DNA from 3 places in the Streptomyces sp. NPDC001604 genome. Region 3 is predicted to be linked to each of the others. Evidence: riboswitches for the same ligand, from Rfam matches in the RefSeq annotation. Region 3 holds a riboswitch; each other region holds the start of a gene.
The links. Region 3 has a riboswitch for cobalamin ahead of ACFY1E_RS24970 (CbtB-domain containing protein). Riboswitches for the same ligand answer to the same signal wherever they lie in the genome.

Region 1 (3,261 bases), on a different contig from region 3:
GCGCGGTGCACGGTGACGTGCTCGTCACCAAGGTGCTCCTCCCGGCGCTCGCCGCCCCGATCGTCGCGGGCCTCGCAGCGCTGCTCGCGACCCGGTTGTCGTATTCCCTGGGCACTGTCGGCAAGCAGGCCGACGGCAAGGCCGCCGAGAAGGGCTACCGCGTCGGCCAGATCGCCTCCGCGGGCCTGGTCTCGCTGGCCCACGGCACCAACGACGCACAGAAGACGATGGGCATCATCACCCTCGCCCTGGTCGCCGGCGGCGCCGTCGCTCCCGACTCCGACCCGCCCACCTGGGTCATCCTCTCCGCGGGCCTCGCCATCGCGCTCGGCACCTGGCTCGGCGGCTGGCGCATCATCCGCACCATGGGCAAGGGCCTGACCGAGCTCCAGCCGCAGCAGGGCTTCGCCGCCCAGACCAGTGCGGCCACGGTCATCCTGGCCTCCTCGCACCTCGGCTTCTCCCTCTCCACCACCCACTCGGTCTCCGGTTCGGTGATGGGCGCGGGCCTCGGCCGCAAGGGCGGAGTGGTCCGCTGGTCGACGGCGACCCGCATGCTCGTGGCCTGGTGCCTGACGCTGCCGGCCGCTGCGCTGGTCGGTGCGGGCGCGGAGTCCGTGACGGATCTCGGTGACTGGGGCACCGCCGTCGTCGCCGTCTTCCTGGTCGCCGCCAGTGCGGCCATCTGGAAGATCTCCCGGCGCGAGGTCATCGACGCGTCGAACGTCAACGAGAGCGAGGAGCCGGCCGGCGTGGTGACCACGGCGATCGCCGCCGTGACCCCGCCTCCGGCCGGCACGGTGACCGAGGATCTGACGGCCACGATCCCCGCCCCGGCCCCCGTGACCGCCGTCCCCGACCCGGCCACCCCGCCGGCCGCGGCCGTCTGAGCCCGCCCACCCGGTACGAAGGAAGAGAAGCAGTATGAAGATCGACTGGGCAGCCCTGGGCTCCGTCTTCGGCGTCAGCCTCGCGGTCACGGTGGGCCTCGTGGCCCTGTTCACCCTCGGCATCATGGGCCTGTCGCGCCGCGAACGGGCCGTGGCACAGGGCAACTCGGCGTCCCTGGCGGTGGCCGGCGCATACGTGGCCTTCGCGGGCTGCGCGGCGGCGGTCGCGTACGGAATCCATCTGGTGGTCACCAAGGCCTGAGCGGCCGCCGGACCGTCTTTCCCCACCGTCCCGCGGGGCGCGGAAGCACACATACGTGCGTCCGCGCCCCGCGGGTTTTTCATGCCCAGTTCAGAGCGCCGGGTGTGGGCCTCAGCACACTCCCCCGTCGCAGGTCAACGGCAAGTTGACTGCCGTTCGGGGGCGTGGTGGACTGCCGAAGCCATCTACGGCGGCGCGAGAGGAAGCCGGTGCAAGTCCGGCGCGGTCCCGCCACTGTCACCGGGGTAGTAAGCCCCGGGAGCCAGGAACTCTCACCGCCGGTCTCGTCGAACCAGGGCGTGGACACCCTGAGTGAGGACATGTCGCCATGCCAGCCTGCCGTGTGACGTACAGGACCAGGACCAGGTCGCTGCCCCACCCCACGGCCGGCTGAGCCGATGCGTGCCGATCGCGTCTTCGCGTACGGCGCCGCCGCCGGCCTCCTCAGTGACCATCTGCTCGGCGATCCGCGCCGTGGGCATCCGGTCGCCCTGTTCGGACGGGCCGCCGGGGCCGTGGAGCGGGTGTTGTGGCGGGACCATCGCGGGTGGGGCGCGCTGCACACCGCCGTGTGCGCCGGGAGCGCCCTTGCGCTCGGTGTCGTCGCGCAGCGGGCCGTACGTCCGTCCCGCACCGCCTCCCTCGCGCTGACCGCGACCGCCACCTGGGCCGTCGTCGGGGGGACTTCGCTCGCGCGCGAGGCCCGTGGCATCGGGCGGGCGCTGGAGGCCGGGGACGTCGAGGCCGCCCGGGCCAGGCTGCCGCATCTGTGCGGGCGGGATCCGCAGGCCCTGGACGCCGACGGGATCGCGCGGGCCGTGGTGGAGTCCGTTGCCGAGAACACCTCCGACGCCGTCGTGGGGGCGCTGGTGTGGGGGGCCGTGGGCGGGGTGCCGGGGCTGCTCGGGTTCCGGGCCGTCAACACGCTCGACGCCATGGTGGGGCACAAGTCGGCCAAGTACCGGCGGTACGGGTGGGCTTCGGCGCGGCTGGACGATGTGGCGGGGTGGCCGGGGGCCCGTCTGACCGCCGTGCTGGCCGCCGCTGCCGGGGGTGACGGCCGGGGGGCCGTACGCGCCTGGCGTTCTGACGCCGCGAAGCATCCGAGCCCCAATGCCGGGCCCGTGGAGGCGTCGTTCGCGGGGGCGCTCGGGGTGCGGCTCGGCGGGACCTTGTCGTATGGGGGGCGTGTTGAGCATCGGCCTGTGCTGAACGGGGAGGGGCGTGCCGTGGAAGTCGGCGACATTGAGCGTGCCGTGCGGTTGTCGCGGCGGGTGGGGTGGCTGGCGTTGGGGGTCAGTGCGGCCGGGGCGGTGCTGCGGGGGCGGGTCGCACGGCGCCCGGCGGTGGGGGCTGTGCCCACCCTCCCCCACTCTCGGCTTCGCTCGAGCGGGGGGACCCCCATCGCCCTGCGGAACGACTGCCCACAGCCAGGGCCACAGCAGGGGGGCGTGTCATGAGCGGCGGGGGGCTTCTCGTTGCCGGTACCACCTCCGATGCCGGGAAGAGTGTCGTCACCGCCGGGATCTGTCGTTGGCTGGTGCGGCAGGGGGTAAAGGTGGCGCCCTTCAAGGCGCAGAACATGTCCCTGAATTCGTTCGTGACGCGTGAGGGTGCCGAGATCGGGCGGGCTCAGGCCATGCAGGCGCAGGCCTGCCGGGTCGAGCCGACCGCGCTGATGAACCCCGTGCTGCTCAAGCCCGGTGGCGAGCAGAGCAGTCAGGTCGTGCTGATGGGCAAGCCGGTGGGTGAGCTGAGCGCACGCGGGTATCACGGGGGGCGCCAGCAGAAGCTTCTCGGCACCGTCCTCGACTGTCTCGCCGAGTTGCGGGGCACGTATGACGCCGTGATCTGTGAGGGGGCGGGTTCTCCCGCCGAGATCAACCTGCGCCGGACCGACATCGTGAACATGGGGATCGCCCGTAACGCGCGGCTTCCCGTGCTCGTGGTCGGTGACATCGACCGCGGCGGGGTCTTCGCCTCCTTCTTCGGGACCGTCGCCCTGCTCTCCCCCGAGGACCAGGAACTCGTCGCCGGGTTCCTCGTCAACAAGTTCCGGGGGGACGTCAGCCTCCTGGAGCCCGGCCTTGACATGCTGCACGGCCTCAC
Region 2 (3,261 bases), on a different contig from region 3:
GACCTTGGCAAGGCGCCAGTACGCCAGCGCCATGGCCCAGACGAGCACGAACAGACCGACGATGACGTAGCCGACGTTGTCCAGGTCCAGCCCGGATATCCAGCCGGTGACGGCGTCCCGCAGACCGAGCTTGTCGTGCAGCACGCCGACCAGTTCGATCGTGCCGACGAAGAAGGCCACCGCGATGGACAGCCCGGTGATCGCGAGGTTGTAGAACACCTTGCGAACGGGGTTGGAGAACGCCCACTGGTAGGCGAAGTTCATGAAGGTGCCGTCGAGGGTGTCGAACAGGCTCATGCCCGCAGCGAAGAGCAGGGGCAGGCACAGGATCGCGTACCAAGGCAGCCCGGCGGCGGCGCCGTTGCCGGCCAGGGCGAGCAGCAGGACCTCGGTCACGGTGTCGAAGCCGATCCCGAACAGGAAGCCGAGAGGGAACATCTGTCCGGGGTGGCGGATGGACTTGGTGAGGCGGCCGAGAATGCGGTTCATGAAGCCGCGCGAGTCCAGGTGCGCCTCCAGCTCCGCCTCGTCGTAGCGTCCGGCCCGCATCGCACGGAAGACGCGCACGATGCCGAACAGGGCGACGAGGTTGAGGGCGGCGATGAGGTACAGGAAGCTGCCGGAGACCGTGGTGCCCACCGTGCCGAGCACCTGGTGGGTCCGGGAGTTGTCGTTCATCAGGGTGCCGGCGAGGTGCGTGCCCCCGGCGATCAGCGCGGCCATGACGACCACCACGCTGGAGTGTCCGAGCGCGAACCAGAAGCCCACCGACACCGGCCGCTTGCCGTCGGCCATCAGCTTGCGGGTGGTGTTGTCGATGGCGGCGATGTGGTCGGCGTCGAAGGCGTGCCGCATGCCGAGCGTGTAGGCGGTGACGCCGAGACCGACCCCGAACGCCTGGGTGCCGACCGCGTAGTGATGCGGGATCACCAGGAGGAAGAGGATCCCGAAGGCGGCCACGTGCAGAGCGACGATCACGGTCAGCAGGCCCGCGGTCCTGACGGTGTCCTCGCGGCGCCAGCGAAAGGACGGGACGGCGGCCGTTTCGGGCACGCCTGGGGACACGGTCATACGGACACGCTCCAGCACCTCGTGGATCAGCTTCGTGATGCCGTGGCCGGTCTCCTGGCTGACGGGTCGTACGTCCGCCGTCCGCCTTCCCAACCGCCTTGCGGCGGCCAGTGGCTGTCCCTGCGGGACATGGGCGACGAACTCCCCGATCACAGTGGCGAGGGCCGCTCCGGACTGAGCCTCTGAAGGCTGTCACCGGCTTCCCGAACACCACGGCCCGCTCACCCTAGAAGGCCACCGGCAGCGGCTGCAAGGCTGCACAGCTGAACAGGTATGGAGATCGGCACCTGTTCGCTGCGATGATGGACGCATGCATCTCGTCCCCGCGGAACACGCCGGGCGGCGCACCATTGACGGCCATCGGGTCTGCGATGCCATCGCCGCCGTCGGCGACCCCGAGCGCGTGCGCGCCTGGGCCGATCGCTTCTCACTGCTCTCCGATCCCGGACGCCTGTCCCTGCTGTTCGCCCTCCAGGAGGCCGGCCCCATCGCCGTGTCCGACCTCGCCGTCGCCAGCGGGATGCGGGACACGGCCGTCTCCCAGGCGCTGCGTCTGCTGCGGACCGCGGGCATCGTCGAGGGGGAGAAGGACGGCCGGATCGTGCGCTACCGACTCGTCGAGGGCCCGATCTCCGCGCTGCTGAAACACTGCACGCCGGAATCGGCAGGCGAACGCGGCCCGGACTGACGGTCCGGACTGACGGTCCGGGTGGTTGCTCGCGCACCGGCCCGAAAACGCAGCAGCGCCCGACCCGACCGAAGCCGACTCAGGCGCTGCATAGCAGGTCGGAGGGCATATCCCCCGACCACCACCGGTAGGCCCTGTGGGACTCGAACCCACAACCAATGGATTAAAAGTCCACTGCTCTGCCAATTGAGCTAAGGGCCCCTGGCGATGTTGCCTCCCCGAGCATAGCCGGACACGGCCGCGTCTCCGATCGGGTATCGGGGACACGGCCGTGCCGGAGGTGAAGATCCAGCCGGAGTGTCAGGGATCTACCTTTTCGGGGGCGCCCGCGGAAGCACCCCCGGCGGCCGCCGCACGGGACGCCTCCCGGGCGAGCGTGCGTTCGTGGCCCGGGTTGAGGAACCAGTGCCGCGCCGACGCGCCCCACCACGCCGCAGCGAAGCCGAGGACGACCAGGACGGCGACCGGGGCGTAGTTGAAGCTCTCCCAGGTGACCGGCGAGACCTGGGGCAGCATGAAGAGGACCGTGATCACGCCCACCCACGCCACCGAGACGATGCCGACCGGACGCGACCAGCGGCCCAGGTGCCACGGCCCCCGCACGAAGTCGTCGCCCTTGCGCACCCGCAGCAGCGTCGGGATGACGTACGCGATGTACAGGCCGATGACGGCGATCGACGTCACTGCCGCGTACGCCGTCACATTGATCAGGTACGGCAGGCCGAGGAGCAGCGCCCCGACCGCCGCCAGCCATACGGCGGCCACGGGCGTCCGGGTCCGCGGGCTCACCGTGTGCCACACGTGCGAGAAGGGCAGCGCGCCGTCGCGTGAAAAGGCGTAGATCATGCGGCTGTTGGCCGTGACCGAGGCCATCCCGCAGAACAGCTGGGCGCCGATGACGACCAGGAGCAGCAGCTTGCCCGCCGTGGCGCCCAGGGCGTCCAGCAGGATCTGGGCCGGCGGCGCCCCCGTGGGCGAGGCGAGCTCCTTGTCGTAGGACTGGATGGCGAAGGTGAAGCCGAGCAGCAGCACGAAGCCCGCTATCCAGGACGTCCAGATGGACTGGACGATGCCCTTCGGGCCGGCCGTCGACGCGTCGTGCGTCTCCTCCGTCATATGGGCGGAGGCGTCGTAGCCGGTGAACGTGTACTGCGCCATCAGCAGGCCGAGGAGCACCACGTACACGCCGCTGCCCCAGCCCGTGTTGTTCACGAACTTGGTGAACACGAAGGAAGCTGACTGGTGGTGGTCCGGTACGAAGGCCAGCGCGCCGACGATGACGCCGACGCCGAGCACATGCCACCACACGCTGATGTCGTTGAGCAGCGCGACGATCTTCACGCCGAAGGTGTTCAGGAGGCCGTGCAGCAGCAGGATCGCCGCGAAGAGCAGGACCGTACGACCCGGTGTGACCTTGAAGTCGAACTGCAGGTTCAGGTACGCGCCGAGGAAGGACGCGGCACCGAAGTCGATGCCCGCCGTCACCGCCACCTGGCCCAGCA
Region 3 (3,261 bases):
GGCAACGTGGACACGGCGGCGCTGGTGGTGCTGGCCGCCGTTCTGTCCTTCGTCGTGGTTCAGCTGCTGCCGCAGGGGCCGAGGATCCCCGCGTTCGGCGAGCCGCCGGCCGGTCGAGCGTCTCGCGCAGGGCGTCGCGGACACCAGGAGTGAGAGGCGGGTGCCGGCGCCGGTGCGGCCGTGGTCGCCGTCAGCGGCTGCCGGGCCCGCCGCTGCCGAAGGCCCCGCTGTTGCCCTCGCTCCAGCGCTTGCGCTTCTGCGAGGCGCTCGTCCTGCTCGGCGTATTGCCGTGACCTGGCAGTTCGTGCGGGGTCAGCCGGTGCTCGCTGCGGGGGATCTCGGCGGGTTCGCGGTTCTCCCGTACCTCGCGGACCGGGCCGTCGTCCGGCAGCTGCGGCTGATCCTCCGGGCGTGGCGGAGCCGGTTCGCGCCGACGGATGCGGGCGCCCAGGAAGAAGGCCCCGATCAGCAGGGCCACGACCGCCACGCCCACGACGACCAGGCCGATTCCGAGTGCGCCGCGGCCTGCGGCGATATCCATCCATGAGGTGCTCATGGGCTCGCGGGTACCCATGGGGCCCGGTGCCAACCGAACCGACCCGGCCGGAGCGCGGTCACCGGTGTTTGAGGCGATCGGCGAAGGCAACCCGCCAGGTGTGACTTCGACGACTCAGCAGGAGCTCTTCCGGTTCCTGGAGGACCGCTTCGCCTGCGCGCAGGCGTGCACCGAGTGCGCACGTGCGTGTGCTCTGCGCGCAAGCCTCGTGGACCCGGACGGCACGGAGGAGCAGGAACTCGTACGACGCAAGGGCATCATGTGCGCGGAGGTGTGCGACGCGACCTGTCGTGTGCTGTCCGAGCAGAACAGCCTGGACGAGGCCGCCATCCGCATCCAGGTGGAGTGGTGCCGCACCGTGTGCCTGGAGTGCGCGCATGCCTTCGACCGGCTGCCGGGCACCGAGGACGGCGCGAAGGCCTGCCGGCAGTGCGCCGAGGCGTGCACGGAATTCCTCGCCACGCTGAACTGACGCTCACGGCGCGCCGACCGGCTGCCCGAGGCGCACGTTCCAGCGCCCGGACCTGCCGCTGAGCTCGATCGCCGTCAGCGGCGGGACATCCGCCCGCCAGAACGCCGACTCCGGCGCCCCGAGCGCCCGGACCACCGCGGCCCGTACGGCCTCGGGCTCGACCACGGCGAGGGTCCGGCCCCCCGTCTGCGCTGCCGTCTCCAGCCAGCCCGCCACCCGGTCGCACAGCGCCGCCACCGACTCCCCGCCGTGCGGCGCGGCCCCGGGGTCCGACAGCCAGCGGGCCAGTGCCTCCGGCTCACGTTCGCTCACCTCCGCCAGCGTCGCACCGCGCCAGCGGCCCGCGTCCAGGGCCGCCAACTCCGGTGCTTCCACGGCATCGAGGCCGAGAGCGGCGGCCGTCTCGCGGCAGCGCACGGTGGGGGAGACCCACACCCGTTCCGCCGCCGGGAGCGTGCCCGCGGCCGCCCGTGCCTGCCGCAAGCCTGAGGCGTCCAGCGGGCAACCGTCGTCGAAGCGGGCCTCCCTGAGGGCCGCGGTGATCGCAGGTGAGATCAAGATCACTCGGCTGGTCATACGTCCATTCCCACCCTCGACACCCCTTCAAATCCCTTGATCCCACGGTGCAAACGGCTCACCTGGGGCGCTCGCCGCCGTTCCGTGCGCTCTTGGCCCCACCTCTGCTTCGCGGTACCTTCTCGTGGATATTGACGACGGCACAGCGGAAGCCGGTGGAATTCCGGCACGGTCGCGCCACTGTATGCCGGGCACGCACCCTGGGTGTGTGCCGGGCGAGTCAGACCCGCCCCGTCGTCACGTGCACCACCGAGACGGGACGCGAGTTCCCCAGGAGGGCCTGCCATGGCGCAGTCTGTCGCTCAGCCGACCACCACCCCCACCGCCGTACCGGCAAAGCTGCCGCTCGGCGCGATCGTCCCCTGGGCGGTCTTCTTCGGCATCCTGATGCTGGTTCTGCTCTACTTCGTCGGCGCCGAGCAGGGCGCCACCTCCGTGATGAACGGGGACAACGTCCACGAGTGGGTGCACGACGCCCGCCACCTGCTCGGATTCCCCTGCCACTGAGGGCGGCGAGAAAGCACCGCCGCCCATGAACTCGGCAACCGTCCGCAACCTCCTGGTGCGCGGCATGCTCGCGGGACTCGCCGCGGGCCTGCTCGCCCTCGTCGTCGCCTACTTCCTCGGTGAACCGCGCGTCGACGCGGCCATCGCCTACGAGGAGGCGCACTCCCACGAGCACGGCGTCGAAGCCGTCAGCCGCACGATGCAGTCCACCGCGGGCCTGTCCACCGGTGTCCTGGTCTACGGCGTCGCGTTCGGCGGCATCGCCGCCCTCGCGTACTGCTTCGCGCTCGGCCGCATCGGCCGCTTCGGGCCGCGCGCGAGCGCGCTGCTCCTGGCGGCCGCCGGGCTGATCACCGTGTACGTCGTGCCGTTCCTGAAGTACCCGGCCAACCCGCCGTCCGTCGGAGACCCCGACACCATCGGCAAACGCACCACGCTGTACTTTCTGATGGTGGTGCTGAGCGTGCTGCTGGCCGTCGCCGCCGTCATCCTGGGCAAGCGCCTGGCGCCCCGCCTGGGCAACTGGAACGCGACGCTCGCCGCGAGTGCGTTCCTCGTCCTCGCCATCGGGCTCGCATACGCGTTCCTGCCGTCCTTCAACGAGGTCCCCAAGGACTTCTCCGCCACCCTGCTGTGGCAGTTCCGACTGGCGGCCCTGGCCGTCCAGTTGACCCTGTGGACCTCCTTCGGGCTGGTCTTCGGGGTGCTGGCGGAGCGGATGCTCGCCCCGAAGCCGGCGCGGGCGAACGGCGCCACCCGGCCAACTCCCGTCGCCCACTGAGCGGTTCCACCGGCCCACTCGGCAAAGGGCCCCCGGTCGACGACCGGGGGCCCTTTCCCTGTCCCTCGCCATTCCCAATTTCTGGAACACGTTCTACGGTGTGCGCCGTCAGGACCGGCCCGGGAAGCCTGGAGGCGCCGTGCACCTCGAATACACGCCCGAGCAGCAGCGGCTGCGCACCGAACTTCGCTCGTACTTCGCCGAGTTGGTGCCGGACAACGCCTACGCACGGCACGGCGACCCGGCCGCCCAGAAACGCTTCTACCGCGAGACCATCCGGCGCCTGGGCGCGGACGGCTGGCTCGGCGTGGGCTGGCCGAAGGAGTACGGCGGGCGCGGGCTGACCGCGATGGAGCAGTTCATCTTCTT

Region 1: another riboswitch for cobalamin. It lies ahead of ACFY1E_RS34210 (cobalamin biosynthesis protein); the one in region 3 lies ahead of ACFY1E_RS24970 (CbtB-domain containing protein).
Region 2: another riboswitch for cobalamin. It lies ahead of ACFY1E_RS09445 (HoxN/HupN/NixA family nickel/cobalt transporter); the one in region 3 lies ahead of ACFY1E_RS24970 (CbtB-domain containing protein).

The regions. Positions count from the first base shown of each region.
Region 1 covers NZ_JBIAUY010000016.1:59,015-62,275, forward strand. The annotation lists gene ACFY1E_RS34200 (anion permease) at 1-890, shown strand, start outside; gene ACFY1E_RS34205 (hypothetical protein) at 925-1,152, shown strand; cobalamin riboswitch at 1,303-1,445, shown strand; gene ACFY1E_RS34210 (cobalamin biosynthesis protein) at 1,551-2,612, shown strand; gene ACFY1E_RS34215 (cobyric acid synthase) at 2,609-3,261, shown strand, end outside.
Region 2 covers NZ_JBIAUY010000002.1:884,641-887,901, reverse strand. The annotation lists gene ACFY1E_RS09445 (HoxN/HupN/NixA family nickel/cobalt transporter) at 1-1,071, opposite strand, end outside; cobalamin riboswitch at 1,098-1,301, opposite strand; gene ACFY1E_RS09440 (ArsR/SmtB family transcription factor) at 1,382-1,759, shown strand; tRNA gene ACFY1E_RS09435 (tRNA-Lys) at 1,888-1,960, opposite strand; gene ACFY1E_RS09430 (amino acid permease) at 2,060-3,261, opposite strand, start outside.
Region 3 covers NZ_JBIAUY010000009.1:168,018-171,278, forward strand. The annotation lists gene ACFY1E_RS24950 (chloride channel protein) at 1-153, shown strand, start outside; gene ACFY1E_RS24955 (DUF6479 family protein) at 191-556, opposite strand; gene ACFY1E_RS24960 (ferredoxin) at 657-1,028, shown strand; gene ACFY1E_RS24965 (histidine phosphatase family protein) at 1,032-1,604, opposite strand; cobalamin riboswitch at 1,700-1,853, shown strand; gene ACFY1E_RS24970 (CbtB-domain containing protein) at 1,890-2,111, shown strand; gene ACFY1E_RS24975 (CbtA family protein) at 2,137-2,892, shown strand; gene ACFY1E_RS24980 (acyl-CoA dehydrogenase family protein) at 3,032-3,261, shown strand, end outside.